4 regions of the Micromonospora sp. NPDC047187 genome follow, and region 2 is predicted to be linked to each of the others. Evidence: riboswitches for the same ligand, from Rfam matches in the RefSeq annotation. Region 2 holds a riboswitch; each other region holds the start of a gene.
What was found. A riboswitch is a leader RNA that binds a small molecule or an ion and turns the genes downstream of it on or off. The one in region 2 is predicted to bind cyclic di-AMP.
Positions count from the first base shown of each region.

Region 1: linked by a shared signal. The riboswitch ahead of ABZ794_RS11365 (C39 family peptidase) and the one ahead of ABZ794_RS06225 (hypothetical protein) in region 2 are both predicted to bind cyclic di-AMP.
Region 3: linked by a shared signal. The riboswitch ahead of ABZ794_RS09685 (NlpC/P60 family protein) and the one ahead of ABZ794_RS06225 (hypothetical protein) in region 2 are both predicted to bind cyclic di-AMP.
Region 4: linked by a shared signal. The riboswitch ahead of ABZ794_RS25480 (hypothetical protein) and the one ahead of ABZ794_RS06225 (hypothetical protein) in region 2 are both predicted to bind cyclic di-AMP.

Region 1 is NZ_JBEYUF010000005.1:64,587-68,738, reverse strand. Features, by position in the region: gene ABZ794_RS11370 (alpha/beta fold hydrolase) at 1-308, opposite strand, end outside; gene ABZ794_RS11365 (C39 family peptidase) at 433-1,281, opposite strand; cyclic di-AMP (ydaO/yuaA leader) riboswitch at 1,514-1,654, opposite strand; gene ABZ794_RS11360 (hypothetical protein) at 1,939-2,709, opposite strand; gene ABZ794_RS11355 (hypothetical protein) at 2,845-3,267, opposite strand; gene ABZ794_RS11350 (acyltransferase) at 3,359-4,152, opposite strand, start outside.
Region 2 is NZ_JBEYUF010000002.1:364,792-368,943, reverse strand. Features, by position in the region: gene ABZ794_RS06230 (YibE/F family protein) at 286-1,656, shown strand; cyclic di-AMP (ydaO/yuaA leader) riboswitch at 1,823-1,953, shown strand; gene ABZ794_RS06225 (hypothetical protein) at 1,958-2,977, shown strand; gene ABZ794_RS06220 (carbonic anhydrase) at 3,034-3,768, opposite strand; gene ABZ794_RS06215 (MarR family winged helix-turn-helix transcriptional regulator) at 3,995-4,152, shown strand, end outside.
Region 3 is NZ_JBEYUF010000004.1:97,026-101,177, forward strand. Features, by position in the region: gene ABZ794_RS09675 (pyridoxamine 5'-phosphate oxidase family protein) at 1-113, opposite strand, end outside; gene dcd (dCTP deaminase) at 213-791, shown strand; gene ABZ794_RS09685 (NlpC/P60 family protein) at 865-1,905, opposite strand; cyclic di-AMP (ydaO/yuaA leader) riboswitch at 1,918-2,053, opposite strand; gene ABZ794_RS09690 (peptidoglycan recognition family protein) at 2,289-4,152, shown strand, end outside.
Region 4 is NZ_JBEYUF010000020.1:10,591-14,742, forward strand. Features, by position in the region: gene ABZ794_RS25475 (hypothetical protein) at 20-529, opposite strand; gene ABZ794_RS25480 (hypothetical protein) at 672-1,685, opposite strand; cyclic di-AMP (ydaO/yuaA leader) riboswitch at 1,742-1,873, opposite strand; gene ABZ794_RS25485 (cation diffusion facilitator family transporter) at 1,992-2,909, opposite strand; gene ABZ794_RS25490 (AAA family ATPase) at 3,016-4,152, opposite strand, start outside.

The DNA.
Region 1 (4,152 bases), on a different contig from region 2:
ACCGGCGTTCCGGCGTCGCGGGCGGCAAGCGCGAGACCGACCACCCCGCCCAGCGAGTGCCCGAGCACCACCAACCGGTCGTCGGGGGCGAGCGCCTGCGCGACCTGCTGGGCGAAGCCCGGGAAGGAGTACGACGGCAGCGGCGACGCCCAGCCGTGGCCGGCGAGGTCCGGTGCCAGCCACCGCCCGGGCCAGTGCTGCTCGAGGTACGGGGCCCAGGGCAACCACACGTCCCCGGTCGCTCCCATGCCGTGCAGCAGCAGCAGGACCGGCCTGCGGCCGGCGTGACCACCCGTCTTCTCCACCACGGCCGCAGTCTCCCACGGTTCACGGTCGGGTACGAGAGCCGTCGATGACGGGACCACGCGGACAGACGCCGCGGGCGCCGGCCCCTTGTGGAGGACGGCGCCCGCGGCGGTCAGCGTGCCCGGGTCAGGCGGAGTAGCCCCGGCTGGTGATCCAGTTGGCCAGGTCGATCGTGGTGATCCAGTACGACGGGTCGGCCGGGTTCGCCGAGTCGGCGATGCGTACGGTGCGGCCGTTGTCCTTGTAGCCCACGACGGCGATGTAGTGCCCGCCGCCGTAGGAGTGCCAGCCGCCGTCGGTGTCGGTGGCGTCGCCGACGACGTTGGCCACCACGCCCCGGCCGTCGGTGATGGCCTTCACCACGTCGGCCTGGAGCCGGTCCATCTGGGCCGGGCTGGGCGCGCCGGGGAACATCCGGGTCCGGTACGGGGAGCCCTTCACCTCGGCGTTGAGCACTCGGGTGGTGTCCTCGGCCGAGTTGGTGCCCATCTCGGTGGTGCCCAGCTCGGCGCCGAGCTCCTCCTGGGTGCGGTCGATGCCGGCGGCGCTGAGCGCGTTCCGGGTGGCCGCCGGGCCGCAGTTGTAGTAGGTGTTCTGCGCCTCGTAGTCGTAGTCGAGCACCTTGGTCGCGGGCGGCTTCGGCCGCTCCGGCTTCCGGGTGAGGTCCGGGTTGCTGCTGGCCTTGGCGGCGGGCGACGCGGCGCTGGTGGCCGGGGCGGCAGTGGTCGGTGCGGCGCTGGCCGAGGGGGAAGCCTCCCGAGCCTCGCCGCGGGAGGCGGCGACGTCGCTGCGCATCTCGGCGACAGTGGTCGCGGTGCGCTGGCCGGCCGGGGCGTCGTCGGCAGTGGTGAGCAGGGCGCCGGTGGTGGTGGCGATCGCGAGGGCCGCGGCGGAGGCGGCGACGATCTGGTACGGGCGCTCGGTGGCGAGGCGGCGGAGCTGACGCTGCAGGGTGTGCTTCACGGGGTCCTCCACGGATCGGGGGGAGAGCGGCACACCGGGGCCGGACCGGTATCCGGGCAGGCGCCAGCGCGCGGACCGTGGTCCGCGGATGGTGAACCGCTCAGGGGAACGCCCGGCGTGGCCGGGCGGGGAAGGCGATGACCCGGGGGTCAGCTCACCGTCACTGGACGGATGAGCGGGTGCACCGCCGCGCCGTGGAGGCGAGGGAACAACCGAGGGGTGGAAAGGTGCTGCACGAGGATGGGACTCCTTCCGACACCGCCTACCGGGTTAGCTGACGGATTCGGGCGGGAAGACGCCCTACCGCGGGCCGTGGCTCGCGGATTCACCCCGGACTTACTGGTGGGTCCCCGGTTCGTTGATCACGATTAAGCGGGTCGGTGCGGCGTCGCGTCTTGCGATCGGTTACCGCACCGGACGGGACGACACTACTGGCGTCTCAACGCCCTGCCAAGCCAGGTTCACCTGCGTAAACCCCAATTGGCGCGACAATTTCTGCGCGTATTGCCGATGATGTGACTCGATGGGACAACCGGTTACGGCGACGCCTGCGGGCGACAACCGGACAGGCCGCAAAGAACGCGGCCACAATCGCGGGATCAATGCCGCCGATCGCGTCGGACGTCCGATTTCCCGATTGGGTGACCGGCCTCACATCACGGATTGGGCTCAACCCACCCGGGCCGGGCGCCACAGTGCCACGACGGCGGGACGCAACGCCCCGGCCACCGTGCGGCGCGCGGGTACCAGGGTCGGGCGGAGCCGGGCCGCCGCCGCGTACGCCTCCTCGGCGAGGGCACGAGCCGACTCGGCGGCCAACTCCGCGTCACGCCAGGCGGCCCGCTCACGGCCGGCGGCCACCTGGTAGTCGGCCAGCCGCGCATCCCGGACCACCCGGCTGATCAGCACCTCCTGCTCGACCGGGTGCCGCCGGGGATCCCAGCCGCGCCGGTGCCCGAACACGTCGCCGAGCTGCGCCATGGTCAGCTCCCCCCGCCAGTACGCAGCCATCACCGCCCGGTGCAGATAGCGCTCCCGGGCGGCGTACTCGGCGGGGGTGTGCGGGGTCTGCGGGGTGGGCAGCGCACCGGCGCCAGCGAAGCGACGCGCTGCGGTGTCCGCCTCGTCGTACCCGATCCAGGCCCGCTCCAGCTGCTCCTGAGCAGTCAGCCAGGCGGCACGCCGCCGCTTGGCGGTGGTGGCCGCGCCGGCCGCGGCGACGGCCACCTCCTCGGCGTAGCGGCGCAGGTCCACGGCCTCGGCGGCGGCCACCTCCCGAGGAGTGGGCCCGGCCGGGAGCGGGTCGTCAGTGGGCCGGTCCCGTTCGGGGCGGGCGGCCAGCACGGAGAGCAGGCCCAGGGTCAGCAGGAACAGCGTCGACCAGATGGCGGCGGCCCGCGGCACCTCGGTCACGAACTGGTAGAAGACGACTGTCTCCATGGTCGGCACCTCGGGGAGGATGAGCAGTGCGATGGGGAGCCGCGCCGATCAGCGGGCCACTGTGGGCCACGGGTCGGCGGGTCAGGGAGCGGGTGGGTCGACAGGGCACGGTGGCGGGACGGTCGTCCCGGTGGCTCAGCGCCCGGGTGGGGCCCGGGAAGCCCGACCGCTCGTACCGTCGAGGAGGGGCAGCCGGCCGAATTCGGCCGCGCGGACCGGCAGCACGCCGGCCGCGATGGCGCCCTGATCATCGGGGAGCGCCACCGGCGTGTCGACCGACCATGTCGGGACGGACTCCTCGGCGGCCTCCGGCGGTATCGCCGCGGCCGGGCGGGCAGCACCGGGTGCCGCGGAGTGCCGGCAGGAGGCCGCCAGCGGGCCGGCGGCGACAGAGGCCGGCACCGCGCTCGACGTCGGCACCGGGCCGGGTGTTGCCGTGGTGGCCGTGGCCGGGCCTGCGCCGAGCGCCAGGGCCGCGACGACGGCGAGGCTGGTCAGCACCCGAGTCGCCCAGCGCGCCACCCACCACAGCGGACAGGTGAACGCGACCGGAAGCACGCCCCAACGCTACCGTCGCGCCGAGCCGGGCGCACCGACCACGGGCGTGTCGGATCGCGCCGCGCCGACCCGTTGACCAGGGTGGACGTTGTCAGCGCAGGTCGACGTACGGTGATCGCCCGCCGGCCTGACCGACCTCGTCGGCAGGTCCGTCGACCTTGCCGCGGGCGCTGCTTGCGGGGTCCCGTGCGTCGTCGTCGCCGGCCGCGCGTTGTCGGGGGACGGGCGCCGGACGGGCCGCACGGCGCGGCGCGAGCCGGCGCATCATCGGGGTTTCGACGAAGCGGTGCAACAGCCCGGCGAGGATCAGGTTCGCCGCCAGGAAGCCGAGCACCACGGCCGGGCCACGCCAGCCCGCGAAGCCGATCCCCCAGGTCCCGCTCCAGCGCAGCACGCTCGTCATCACCAGCACGTGCACCAGGTAGAAGGCGAACGAGACCTCACCGAGCCAGACCAGCGGCCGGGACCGCCACGGCGAGCGCCGACCCCGCACGTCCGCGTCCGCGGCCGCGGTGATCACCAACAGGTACGCGACCGCGAGCAGCGTGGTCCACAGCTCGGCGCGGATCCACTGCGCGGCCGCCACCCAGGTGACCAGGAAGATCCCGCTGGCCACTGTCAGACCGGGACCGCGCCACAGCCCCCGGCGCATCAACTCGGCAGCCACCGCGCCCAGCCAGAACTCCAGCGACCGTACCGGCGGGAAGATCTGGGTGAACCACCAGCGGCTCACCTCCGGCACCAACTCCTGCGCCGGCCAGAGCGCGAGGATCAGCAGCGGCAGCGCGACGATCAGCGTCCAGAGCAGCTTCGGTCGGGCCCGGCGCAGCAGCGGCAGCGCCAGCGGCAGACAGAGGTAGAAGAAGAACTCGCAGGACAGCGACC
Region 2 (4,152 bases):
GCCGCGCGAGCGGTTCGGCCGCCCGACACTCCGCCACGACCTGCAACCCCCGGGAGGGCTGGCTAGCATCTCCCACGATGGCCCTCCGAATGCCGCTGCACAGTCGGGCACCGGCGCCGCCACGTCGTGGCGGCGCCCCCGGCCGACCGGGCCGAGCACTGACCGTCCGTGATCAAGCGGTCGTCAGGCAGCGATCCGCCCCGCCGTCCGCCGCGTTTCCACCGCAACGGTGAACCGCCCGGCCCGCTGACCCGTATCCCGCACCGGATCGTTGGGAGTCTCACCTTGGCCGCCGACCACACTCACCCCGCTCCGTCCGCCCCACCACGGGTGCGACGGATCCTCGTCGTGACGGTGGTACCCCTCTTCGTCGCCACCGTGCTGGCCGCAGTGCTGCTCTGGCCGCGCGGCGGGTCACCGCAGACCGACGGTGGTGCGGACGTGCCGCGCTACCCCGGCACTGTCACCCGGGTGGTGAGCGAGCCGTGCCCGCCGGTGCCGTCGGTTCCGGAGGGCACACCGAGGGTCGGCGACGGGCGGTGCGGCACTGTCGACGTCCGGGTGGACGACGGGCCGACCGCCGGCCAGCAGGTGCGCACACCGGTGCCCGACGGGCCCGGCGCACCCCGGGTCGAGGTCGGCGACGAGGTCGTCCTGGTCGAACTGGCCGATCCGATCGATCCCACCGTCAGCAACTGGAACATCGCCGAGCACCAACGCGGCACCCCGATGGTGTGGCTGGCGGTGGTCTTCGCGGCCGCGATCGTCGCGTTCGGTCGGTGGCGGGGCCTGGCAGCGCTCGCCGGGCTGGCCGCCAGCTTCGCCATCCTGCTCACCTTCGTGCTGCCGGGCATCAGCGCGGGCAGGTCACCGCTGCTGGTGGCGGTGGTCGGCGCGGCCCTGATCATGTTCGTGGTGCTCTATCTGACCCACGGGGTCACCGCACAGACCTCGGTCGCAGTGCTCGGCACCTTGGGCAGCCTGGTGCTGACCGGCGTGCTCGCCACCATCGCCACGGCCGCGACCCACCTCACCGGCTTCGGCAGCGAGGACGCCACCACCCTGTCGATGTTCCAGGGCGACGTGGACCTGCACGGTCTGCTGCTCGCCGGCATCATCATCGGATCGCTCGGGGTGCTCGACGACGTGACGGTCACCCAGGCGGCCACCGTCACCGAACTGGCGAACGCCAACCCCGGGCTGACCCGGTTGCAGCTGTACCGTGCCGCCACCCGGGTCGGCCGCGCGCACATCGCCTCCACCGTCAACACCATCGTGCTGGCGTACGCGGGCGCGTCACTGCCCCTGCTGCTCCTGCTCACCGCCGACTCGCGGCCGATCGGGCAGATCCTCACCAGCGAGTTCCTCGCGCAGGAGATCGTCCGCAGCGCGGTCGCCACCCTCGGCCTGATCGCCGCCGTGCCGCTGACCACCGGGCTGGCCGCGGTGGTGACCGCCGCCGGGCGTACCGATGCCACGGCGTCCACCGACGCTCCCGCGCCCCGGCCCCAGCCGGACCGCAGCGAGGCACTGGCCGCACTCAGCTCACCGCGTACGGCCGGCTCCGACGAGCCGGACCGGACGCGGACCGCACCCCCATCAGAGGCCACCGACCGGTGGCCGGAGTCGAACAGGAGCACGGATACGGCATGGTGACACTCCTCAGCGTGACCAGATCGGGCATCCACCCTGAGAACCGCGTCACTGGTCACTCAACGCTATGGCGAAATGACGCTTTTGGTCGGCATCCAGGCATAGCTCAGCCGGTCGACTCTCGGGTAACCTCGCTGCCGGTTACCGATGAAGGCGCGAAGCGGCGCCTGCGGTGCCACCGCCCAATCGCCAACCGGCGAGCCGGGGACCCAGGTGCCTGGGGTGAATCCGCGTCAGCGGTAGGGGCCACTTCCGCCCCGAACCCGTCAGCTAACCCGGTCGGCGGTCGACGGAAGGGAACATTGTGACGGCACCCCTACGCCGCTGGTTGACTCCCGTGGTGGCCGTGATCGCCGCACTTACCGTGCTCGCCGGGCCGCTCCCGGCGCACGCCGCCCCGACGAACCCCACACCGTCCGGGCACGAGGAGGACGGCGAGCCCAAGCTGCTCAACGACGTCATCGAGCAGGCCAACCGCGACTACTCCGCCGCAAAGTCCAAGCTGGACAAATCCAAGAAGCGGCAGAGCGAGTTGGCGGCGGAGGTCAACCGGGCCAAGGCTGACCTGGACGCGTTGGCCCCGCAGGTCGGGCGGATCGCCGCCCAGGCGTACCGGACCGGCCGGATCGGCGCTGTCGCGATGCTGCTGGAGAGCGACGCTCCCGACTCGTTCGTCCAGCGCGCCGGGATGCTCGACGAGATGAACATGGTCAACGAGAAGAAGCTCTCCGAGGTCAACGAGGTGAAGGCCCGCGCCGAGCAGGCCAAGCTCGCCCTCGACACCGAGGTCCGGGAGCAGCAGAAGCAGACCGCCCTGATGGCGAAGCGCAAGAGCGAGGCCGACAAGGCGCTCTCCCTCGTCGGCGGCAAGGGTTTCACCGGCGGCCTGGTGGATGCCACCTCCAAGGTCGCGAAGATCGGCCCGGGTCGCACGGCCGACGGTGACTGGAAGCCCCAGTCGTGCAGCGAGAACGACCCCACCACGTCCGGCTGCGTCACGCCGCGCACCCTGCACGCGTACAAGGAGGTCAAGGCGGCCGGCTTCAACCGGTTCGTCGGCTGCTACCGCCCCGGCGGGCCGTGGGAGCACCCGAAGGGCCGCGCCTGCGACTGGTCGCTACAGAAGAGCGGGTTCTCCCCGTGGCACAACAACGACACCCGGACGTACGGCAACAACGTCGCCGCGTTCCTCATCCGTAACGCCGACCGGCTCGGCATCTACTACGTGATCTGGAACCGGCAGATCTGGTTCCCGGCCACCGGCTGGAGCTCGTACAGCGGGCCGTCGAACCACACCGACCACGTCCACATGTCGCTGCTCTGACCCGCACGATCCCCGACGAGGGCCGTTCCGCGTGACGCGGAGCGGCCCTCGTCGCGTCAGACGGTGGCAGGCGCGGCCGGTTCGGTCGACTCGGTCGAGGCCGGGGGCTCCAATGTCGCGAAGCCGGCCGGTACGGCGGCCACCGTGCGCACCGCTCCGGCGGCCAGCCGGTAGGACACCCCCACCACCGCGCACCGCCCCCGCGCCACCTCGTCGGCCAGCACGGGCGACTGCCCGAGCAACGTCTCGACGGTCTGGGCGATGTGGATGTCGACGATGCCGTCGATGTCGTCCACGCCCTCGGACGTGGCGCGGCGCAGGCTGGGCAGCACGGCGTCGACCACCGCGCGCAGATGGCCGCTCGACGCGGTACCGGTCGCGGCGGACTCCCGGGCGGCCTGCACCGCACCGCAGGAGTCGTGGCCGAGCACCACCACCAGCGGGGTGCCGAGCACTGTCACCGCGTACTCGACGCTGCCGAGCACCTCGGGGCCGGCGGTGTGCCCGGCGGTGCGAACCACGAACAGGTCGCCCAGGCCCCGGTCGAAGATGATCTCGGCGGCCAGCCGCGAGTCGGAGCAGCCGACGATCACCGCGAACGGGTGTTGCCCGTCGGCCACTGCGGCCCGGTGCCCGGCATCCTGGTTGGGGTGGCGTGGGGCGCCATCGACGAAGCGCCGGTTGCCGGCGACCAGCTCGGCGTACGCCCGGGTCGGCTCGCTGAGCGCGGTGGCCCGGTCGGTGGTCCGCTGCGGACCCGGCTGACCGCCGGAGCTCCCGGTATGACTCATCCCGCACCTCGTCTCGACGCATCTGACCTGGTCAAACCGGCTCTCCGCCGGCCGGGCGGCGGGCGCTGGCTCGCGCTCCACCGTCACACGCACCGTAAGATGCGTCAAGGTATGCGTGATTTAGATTTCATACGTTGACTCCGACCACCCCCTGGGCAACCGTCCCGGGGCACGGCGGACCAGACTCTCGCGAGGGCAGACGGACATCCGGAAAGGCGGTAACACGATGGCGAGCACGGTGACGGACGACACCGGCGGCGGGCGGAACTGGACGTTCCTCACCAATCACGGACACGTCCTGCTGGCCATCGCCCGCGATCCGACGGCCCGGCTGCGCGACGTCGCGGCCGAGGTCGGAGTGACCGAACGGGCCGCGCAGGCGAT
Region 3 (4,152 bases), on a different contig from region 2:
TCGGCGCGGACCGTGGCCAGATAGCCGAAGCCCGGCCCGTACTGCTGGAGGAGAACGCGGATCCCGTCGGCGAGTCGGGGCTCGTCGGCGGCGAATTCGGACCAGGAAGCCATGTGGGCATTCTATCGAACAAATGTACGAGCAGCGACCTCGACGCGCTGGTCACCGGCACCGAATCCGGCCACTTTTGGCAGCGCGGCTATGGTGGTCCGATGCTGCTCTCCGACCGCGACCTGGTCTCCGAGATCAAGGCCGGCACGCTGGGCTTGGAGCCGTTCGAGCCCACCCTGGTCCAACCGTCCAGCATCGACGTCCGACTCGACCGGCTGTTCCGGGTCTTCAACAACCACCTCTACACCCACATCGATCCCGCGATGCAGCAGGACGACCTGACCTCGGCGGTCGAGGTCCCCGACGGTGAGCCGTTCGTGCTGCACCCGGGGGAGTTCGTGCTCGCCTCGACGCTGGAGGTCATCTCGCTGGGTGACCAGCTCGCCGGCCGACTGGAGGGCAAGAGCTCCCTGGGCCGGCTCGGGCTGCTCACGCACTCCACTGCCGGCTTCATCGACCCGGGCTTCTCCGGTCACGTGACGCTGGAACTCTCGAACGTGGCGAACCTGCCGATCACCCTCTGGCCGGGCATGAAGATCGGGCAGCTCTGCATCTTCCGGCTCTCCTCGCCGGCCGAGCACCCGTACGGCTCGGTGGTCTACGGCTCGCGCTACCAGGGCCAGCGGGGGCCGACACCCAGCCGCGCCTGGCAGCACTGGCGGACCTGGCCCACCCGCTGAGGTTCAGCAGCTGGCCCCGAGACGACGAGGGCCCGCCGCGACGGATCGCGACGGGCCCTTCGATCACTCGGGGTCAGCCTGGACGGCCGTAGCTGTGGATCGGGCCGTCGTCGACCTTCTTCATCTTGACCGGTTGACCGGCCTGCGAGGCGTGCACCACCCAGCCGCCGCCGACGTACATGCCGACGTGGTGGATGTCGCTGTAGTAGAAGACCAGGTCGCCGGGGCGCAGGTCGCCCTTGCTGACGTTCTTGGTTACCCGGCTCTGCGCGGCGGCGTTGTGCGGCAGCGACACGCCGGCCTTCGCCCAGGCGGCCAGCATCAGCCCGGAGCAGTCGTACGAGTTCGGGCCCTCGGCACCCCAGACGTAGGGCTTGCCGATCTGCGCGCAGGCGAACTTGACAGCGGTGCCCGCGGCGCCGCCGGGGTAGCTGCCCGGGCAGGGTGCCGGGCGCAGCGGACCGCCGCCGCCACTGCCGTACACCTTGAGGCGCAGCTTCTGCAGGCGGTCGATCTCGTCGTTGATCTGCTTCTTCTTCGCCGCCAGCTGAGCTTCCGTGCGGGTCAGCTGGGCCACCATCTCGTCCAGTGGCGCCTTCTGCGCGGCCAGCTGGTCGCGCAGGTCGGCCACCTGGCGTACGTCCTTCTGCTGGTTGTGCGCGAAGCGGTCGAGCATTTCGAGCTGGCCGACCACCTCGCTGGGCGACCGGCTGCCCAGCACCGCGTTGACTGTCGAGACGTTCTCACCCTTGTAGGCGCGCACGGCCAGGGCGCTGACCTTGTTCATCGCGGCGTCGACCTGGCGCTCGAGCGGAGTGATCCGGGCGGCCAGCGCGTCTGTCTGCTTGCGCTTCGCGGCGAGGTCGGTGCGGGTGGCGTTGTGCCGTTCGATGATCGGTTCGAGCTTGTTCCAGTCGGCGTCGATCTGGCGCTCGATCTCGGCGACGGACGGGTCGGCGTGGGCCGCCGTGGCACTGCCGGTCAGAACGACGGCGATGCCGGCCAGCGCGGCGAGTGCGGTGGTGAAGCGGGACCAGCGTGGGCGCGGCACGATCGACGCCGGGCCGGCTGATGCCGACCGCTCGGACGACGGCCGCGGGGCATGGAGTGCCACCGGGTTCCGTACTCCTTCTTCCTGACCGCCTACCGGGTTAGCTGACGGGTTCGGGCGGGAAGTCGGCGCCCTACCGCAGTGGCTGCGGATTCACCCCGAGGGACCTGGGTCCCCGGTTCGCTCGGAAACGACTCGGCGGTGTCGGTCCGTTACCGCCCGGGCTGGGCGGAGCTGCTGTCGGGCCAACAAATGACCAGAGTAGAGACGTCTGTTACCGATCCGCAACCCGTGCGGCAGTGACACTCCGTACGGATTGAACGAGGTAACCGACCGTGTGTGAAGAATTCTTTCCATCCACTTCGATAGATAGAAAGGTATTGACGCGACCTCCCGGACGGCGCGATGGTGACCTGACCTCACTCCGCGAGAATCTAGGGGGTTCGATGCACCATCCAACCCTGTCGACCGGCTGGCGCGGGCTGCTCGCCGCCACAGTGGTCGCCGCCGCGACCACTGTGCCACTCTCCGTCGGCCCGGCCGCCGCAGCGCCCACCACCGACCGCCAGCAGCAGTACGCCGCAGCGGCCACCGAGTACGGCGTGCCGGCCGTCGTGCTGCTCGGCGTCTCCTACCTGGAGTCCCGTTGGGACACCAACGCCGGTACACCGAGCACCAGTGGCGGCTACGGTCCGATGCACCTGACCGACGCGCGGCACGTGGCCGCCCTACCCGGACGCGGCCACCACGACGCCGGCGCCGAGGACCCACGCGGCGACGACTCCCGCACCGCCCGCGTACCCGCGCCCCGGCCGGTCGAGGCACCCGCGCCATCCACCGCCGCGTTGCAGACCGTCGACGCCGCCGCCACGCTGACCGGCGCCACCCCCGAGGCACTGCGCACCGACGCGGGCCTCAACATCCGGGGTGGGGCCGCGCTGCTGAGCGCGTACCAGAGGGATCTGGGCGCGCCGGTCGGCGCGGACACCGACCCGGCGGCCTGGTACGGCGCGGTGGCACGCTACTCGGGCGCGGACAGCGCCGACGCCGCGGCGGCCTTCGCCGACGAGGTCTTCACCACCATCGGCGCGGGCGAAGCCCGGGTGACCGACGACGGCCAGCGGATCACCCTGCCGGCCCGCGCGGTGCGGCCCGAGCGTTCCTGGCTGGACCGGCTGGGCCTGCGCCGGCTGGCCCGCCCGGACGGGGTGGAGTGCCCCCGCACCATCTCCTGCGAGTGGATCCCGGCGCCCTACGAGGCGTTCGGCGACGGGGACTACGGCAACCACGACCTCTCCGACCGGCCCGCGCGGCAGAAGATCGAGTACATCGTCATCCACGACACCGAGGCGAGTTGGGCCACGACCCTGCAACTGGTCCAGGATCCGACCTACGTGAGCTGGCACTACTCGCTGCGCTCCGTCGACGGGCACATCGCCCAGCACGTGAAGACCAAGGACGTCGGCTGGCACGCCGGCAACTGGTACGTCAACGCGAAGTCGATCGGGTTGGAACACGAGGGCTTCGCGGCGCAGGGCACCTGGTACACCGAGGCGATGTACCGGACCTCGGCGAAGCTGGTCCGGCACCTGGCGATGCGACTGGGCATCCCACTGGACCGCCAGCACATCATCGGCCACGACAACGTGCCCGGCACCATCCCCTCGACTGTGCGGGGAATGCACTGGGATCCGGGCCCGTACTGGGACTGGACGCACTACTTCGACCTGCTGCACGCACCTCGACTGGACACCGGCACCCCGGCCACCGGAATGGTCCGGATCGACCCGGACCACACCACCAACCAGCCGGCGTTCACCGGCTGCGTCACCCCGGGCGTGCCCTGCGCGCCACGCGGCTCCTCGGCGGTGGTGCTGCGCAGCGCACCGTCCGCGGACGCGCCGCTGGTCAACGACGTCGCGCTCCGCCCGGACGGCAGCCCGAACACGATGGCGGTGTCGGACCACGGAGCCCGGGCGTCCGCCGGGCAGACGTACGCGCTGGCCGGACGGCAGGGCGACTGGACGGCGATCTGGTACCTCGGGCAGCGGGCCTGGTTCCACAACCCGTCGTCCGCGCCGACCGCCAGCTGGACCGTCGGCGTCGTGGCCACGCCGAAGCCCGGACGGACCACCGTTCCGGTCTACGGAAGGGCGTACCCGGAGCAGTCCGCGTACCCGGAAGGGGTGCCCTACCAGGCGATCTCGCCGCTCCAGTACACCCTGGCCGCCGGGCAGCGGTACGCCGTCGGCGCGGTGCTGGCCGGCGAGTACTACCGGGCCAGCACGTTCGACGGCTCCTCGCCCGGCG
Region 4 (4,152 bases), on a different contig from region 2:
TGCTTGGCGGGGGTTGCGTCTAGATCGTTGTTGCGGCGCGATCACGGGTTGTGCGGGCCGCTCGGGTGGCGGGACGCCGGCCCCACGGCTTGTAGGTGGACAGCACCGTCGCGATGACCATCAGGCTGGTCGACACCGCCGGCGCGATGACCAGGTCGGCGCGATCCCGGGCGGGCAGGGCGGCCCCGACCGCTCCGGCGTGACGCAGGTTCGGGGTGAGCAGGAACAGCACCAGCCCGACCATCACCGTGGTCAGCACGAGCTTGACCAGCACCCAGCGGTGGCGCAGCAGGCCCCACGGGGTGAGCAGTGAGCTGGCGACGCCGATCAGCCAGACCAGGACGCTCAGCGGCGCGAACAGCACAGTGCCGACCAGGGCCGTGACCGGATAGACCACCGCCGGGTCGGCGCCCCGCTGAACGGCGATGCCGAGGGTGAGCAGCACCAGGTCGGCGCCGAGCCAGCCGAGCGAGGTGACCAGGTGCAGGGTGAGCAGCGCCTTGCGGGTGCTGGGTCGGATCCGAGGCATACCGCGATGCTGCCCGCCGACCGCTGCCGGGTCGTCCGACGAGCGACGACATCAGGGGTACGCCCGGCGACGTAGCCCGGCCCCGGACGCACGTGATGCCTGTGAGCCACCGGGGTGACTCACAGGCATCACGACGCGTGGGTCAGTAGACCGACAGGTGTACGTGGTTGGTGTGGTCGGTCGACGGGGTGCCGTGCGCCCCGCTGTACGACTTCCACCCGCTGCTGGGCAGCCAGATCTGCCTGTACCAGATCACGTAGAGCACGGCGAGCCGGTCCGCGTTGCGGATGAAGTACGCGGCCAGGTTGTTGCCGTACGTCTTGTCGCCGCCGGTGGCGTCCCCGCCGAAGCCGCCCTTCTGCGCCGCGAAGTCGCAGGCCCGGCCCTTCGGGTGTTCACCGGAGCCGCTGGGGCGGTGGCACGAGACGTACCGGGTGAATCCTGCGGCCTTGGCCTGGTTGAGCGCGTGCAGGGTGCGTGGGGTGATGCAGCCGTTGGCCGGGGTGGGGTCGTTGACGCTGCACGACTCGGAGGGCCAGGAGCCGTCGGAGTTGCGCGGTGCGGCCTTTGCGTTGGCGCTGGAGGTGCCCCGGTTGGAGCCGCCGTCGGCGGTGGTCTGCGGTTTGGGTGTGGTGGCCACGGTCAGGGCCCGTTCGGCCTGCTCCTTGCGCTTGGCCATCACCGCGACCTGCTTGCGCTGTTCGTTGATCTCGCCGTCCAGGGCGATCCGGGTGCGGTTGGCCTTGTCCTTGCTGTTCAGCAGGTCGCGCAGCACCCGGTCTTCGTTGGCCGCCACCGCGTCCAGCGCGGCCGCCCGGTCCATGAAGCCTTCCGGAGTGTTGCTGTTGAGCAGCGCCGACATCGCACCGAGCCGGCCGGTGCGGTAGGCCACCTCGGCGATCTCGCCGACCTTGCCGTTGCGCTGGCCGATCTCGACCTCGATGGTCGTCAGCTGGGTGGCGAGCTGCTTCTGCCGTTGCACGGAGGTGTCCAGGGCGCGCTTCGCGTCCAGGTAGCCCTTGCTGGCCGCCTCGAGTTGGGCGCGCAACGCCGGGGTGCCGCCCTCCTCGTCGGAGTCGGGTGCGGCGGCCCGCAGGCCGGTCGGGGGGGAGGCCGAGGCGGTGCCGGCCGGAAGCGCGACGCCGAGGGCGAACATCGCGACGATCAGTGCCGCCAGTCGGGCGGCGGGTGGTCGTGCTGGTGCCACTGCGCATGTCCTTCCGTCAGCCGCCGACCGGGTTAGCTGACGGGTTCGGGACGGAAGATCCCTACCGCTGACGCGGATACACCCCAGGAACATGGTTCCCCGGTTCGCCCAGTTGGGCGATTAGGCGGCGACCGCCACCGGCGCCGGGAGGGCGCCGCCTGGTGGAGGCCGGGACCGAGCCTACCGGTGCCGATGGGGCCGCTGCAGCCAATGTGACGGACGGTGCGTGCGTCAGCACGGAAAATTACGGCTCCGTCACCATTCGATGGAGCCGCACGCTCCGGAAGCGGCGCCGGGCTCGATCTGCAACGTCGCGTGCTCGATGCGGAAGTCGTCGTGCAGGGCCGTACGCGCCGCGGTGAGCACCGCGCCGACCTCCGCGCCGGGTGCCATGGTCAGGTGAGCGGAGGCCACCTCCATGCCCGAGGTGAGCGTCCAGACGTGCAGGTCGTGCACCTCGACGACACCGGGGACGGCGGCGAGCCGGTCGTGCACGGCGGTCACCTGGAGGTGTTCCGGGGCGGCCTGCACCAGGATGCGGACGGCGGCGCGGGCCAGCCGCCAGGTGCGCGGAAGGATGAACACGCCGATGGCGACCGCGACCAGGGGGTCGGCCCACCACCAGTCGGTGACGGTGATGAGCAGCGCCGCGCCGATGACGCCGAGCGAGCCGAGCAGGTCACCGAGCACCTCCAGGTAGGCGCCCTGGAGGTTGATGCTCTCCCGGGCTCCGGCGCGCAGCAGCGCGAAGGCGGCGATGTTGGCGAGCAGGCCGAGCACGGCCACCGCGAGCATCGGGCCGGCGACGACCTGGTGCGGGTCGCCGAAGCGGCGGATCGCCTCGATCACCACGTAGATCGCGACGCCGGAGAGCAGGACGGCGTTGGCCAGCGCGGCGAGCACCTCGAGTCGGTAGAGCCCGAAGGTGCGCTGCGGGTCGCCGGTGGCCCGCCGGGTCGCCGTGATGGCGGCGAGCGCCATCCCGATGCCGAGCACGTCGGTGAACATGTGCCCGGCGTCGGAGAGCAGGGCGAGCGAGCCGGTGTGCAGGGCGGCCACCGCCTCGACCACCATCAGGGTGGTGAGCAACCCGAATGCCGCCCAGAGTCGACCTCGGTGCTGGTGTGCGGCATTGGCGACGGACCCATGGTGGTGGTCATGACCTGCGCCCACGAGAACCACCTTCCGCCGCTGGTCGGGACCCGGTCAAATGTATGCTCACATCGCTATGTGTGCAAGTGTACGGGCGGCGCCTTGCGCCGGCGGCAGTCCGCGCGCGTCAGCCGGTCGGGTCGATGGTGGTGAGCCGCTGGGTGGCCCGGGAGAGCGCCACGTACAGGGTGCGCACCCCGGCACCCGGATCCGCCCGGATCTCGCTCGGCGCGACCAGCACCACCCCGTCGTACTCCATGCCCTTGGCCTCCAGGCTGGTCACCACCTGCAACCTCGGCGCGCCGAGCGCGCCCAGCCACCCGGCGACCTCGTCCCGGCGGGGGACCGGCGTGATCACCCCGACCGTCCCCTCCACCTCGGCCAGCAGGCCGGCGGCGGCCTCCACTGTCGCGGTCTCCAACCCCGTCGCGGGCACCACCAGCTCCACCGGCTCGACCCCCGTGGAGCGGACGGCGGTCGGCAGCGGCAGGTCCGGGTAGAGCCGACGGATCTCCGCCGCCGCCACCGCGAAGATCTCCGCCGAGTTGCGGTAGTTGGTGGTGAGCGTGAAGTCGTGTCGCTTGCGCCGGCCCAGCGCCTGGTCGCGGGCCCGGGTCAGCTCCTCCGGATCGCCGGTCCACGCGGTCTGCGCGGGGTCGCCCACCACGGTCCAGGAGGCCAGTCGGCCGCGTCGACCGATCATCCGCCACTGCATCGGCGAGACGTCCTGCGCCTCGTCCACCACCACGTGCGCGTACTCCCGGTAGTCCTCCGGACGCTCCCGGGCCGCCGCGCGGGCGGCCCGCTGCCGTTCACCGAGGGTGCTCAGCTCACGGACGCCGCCGGCGAGCTGGAACGGATCGCGTCGCGCGCGGGCCGGCTGCGCGGGCTTACCGAGCAGCGCGTCCAACTCGTCCAGCAGTGCCACGTCGGCGATCGTCAGCCCGGCCGGGTCCAGGTTCCGGTACGCGGCGTTGAGCAGCCGGATCTCCGCCGAGGAGAGGATCCCCCCGGCGTACCGGCGTAGCCGGTCCGGTTGCGCCAGCCAGCCGAGCACGTGTCGGGGGTGCAGCCGAGGCCACCACGCCTTGAGGAACTCCCGGAACTCCGAGCGCTCGGCGATCTCCGCCTCGAAGGCCGGTTGCTCCGGCAGCCGACCGCTGCTCAGCTCACGGGCCTGCGCCCAGAGCGCGGCGAACACACCGTCGAAACCGGCCCGGCGCACCTCGTTGCGTCGTGCGCCGCGTTGCAGCGCGCGGTCCCG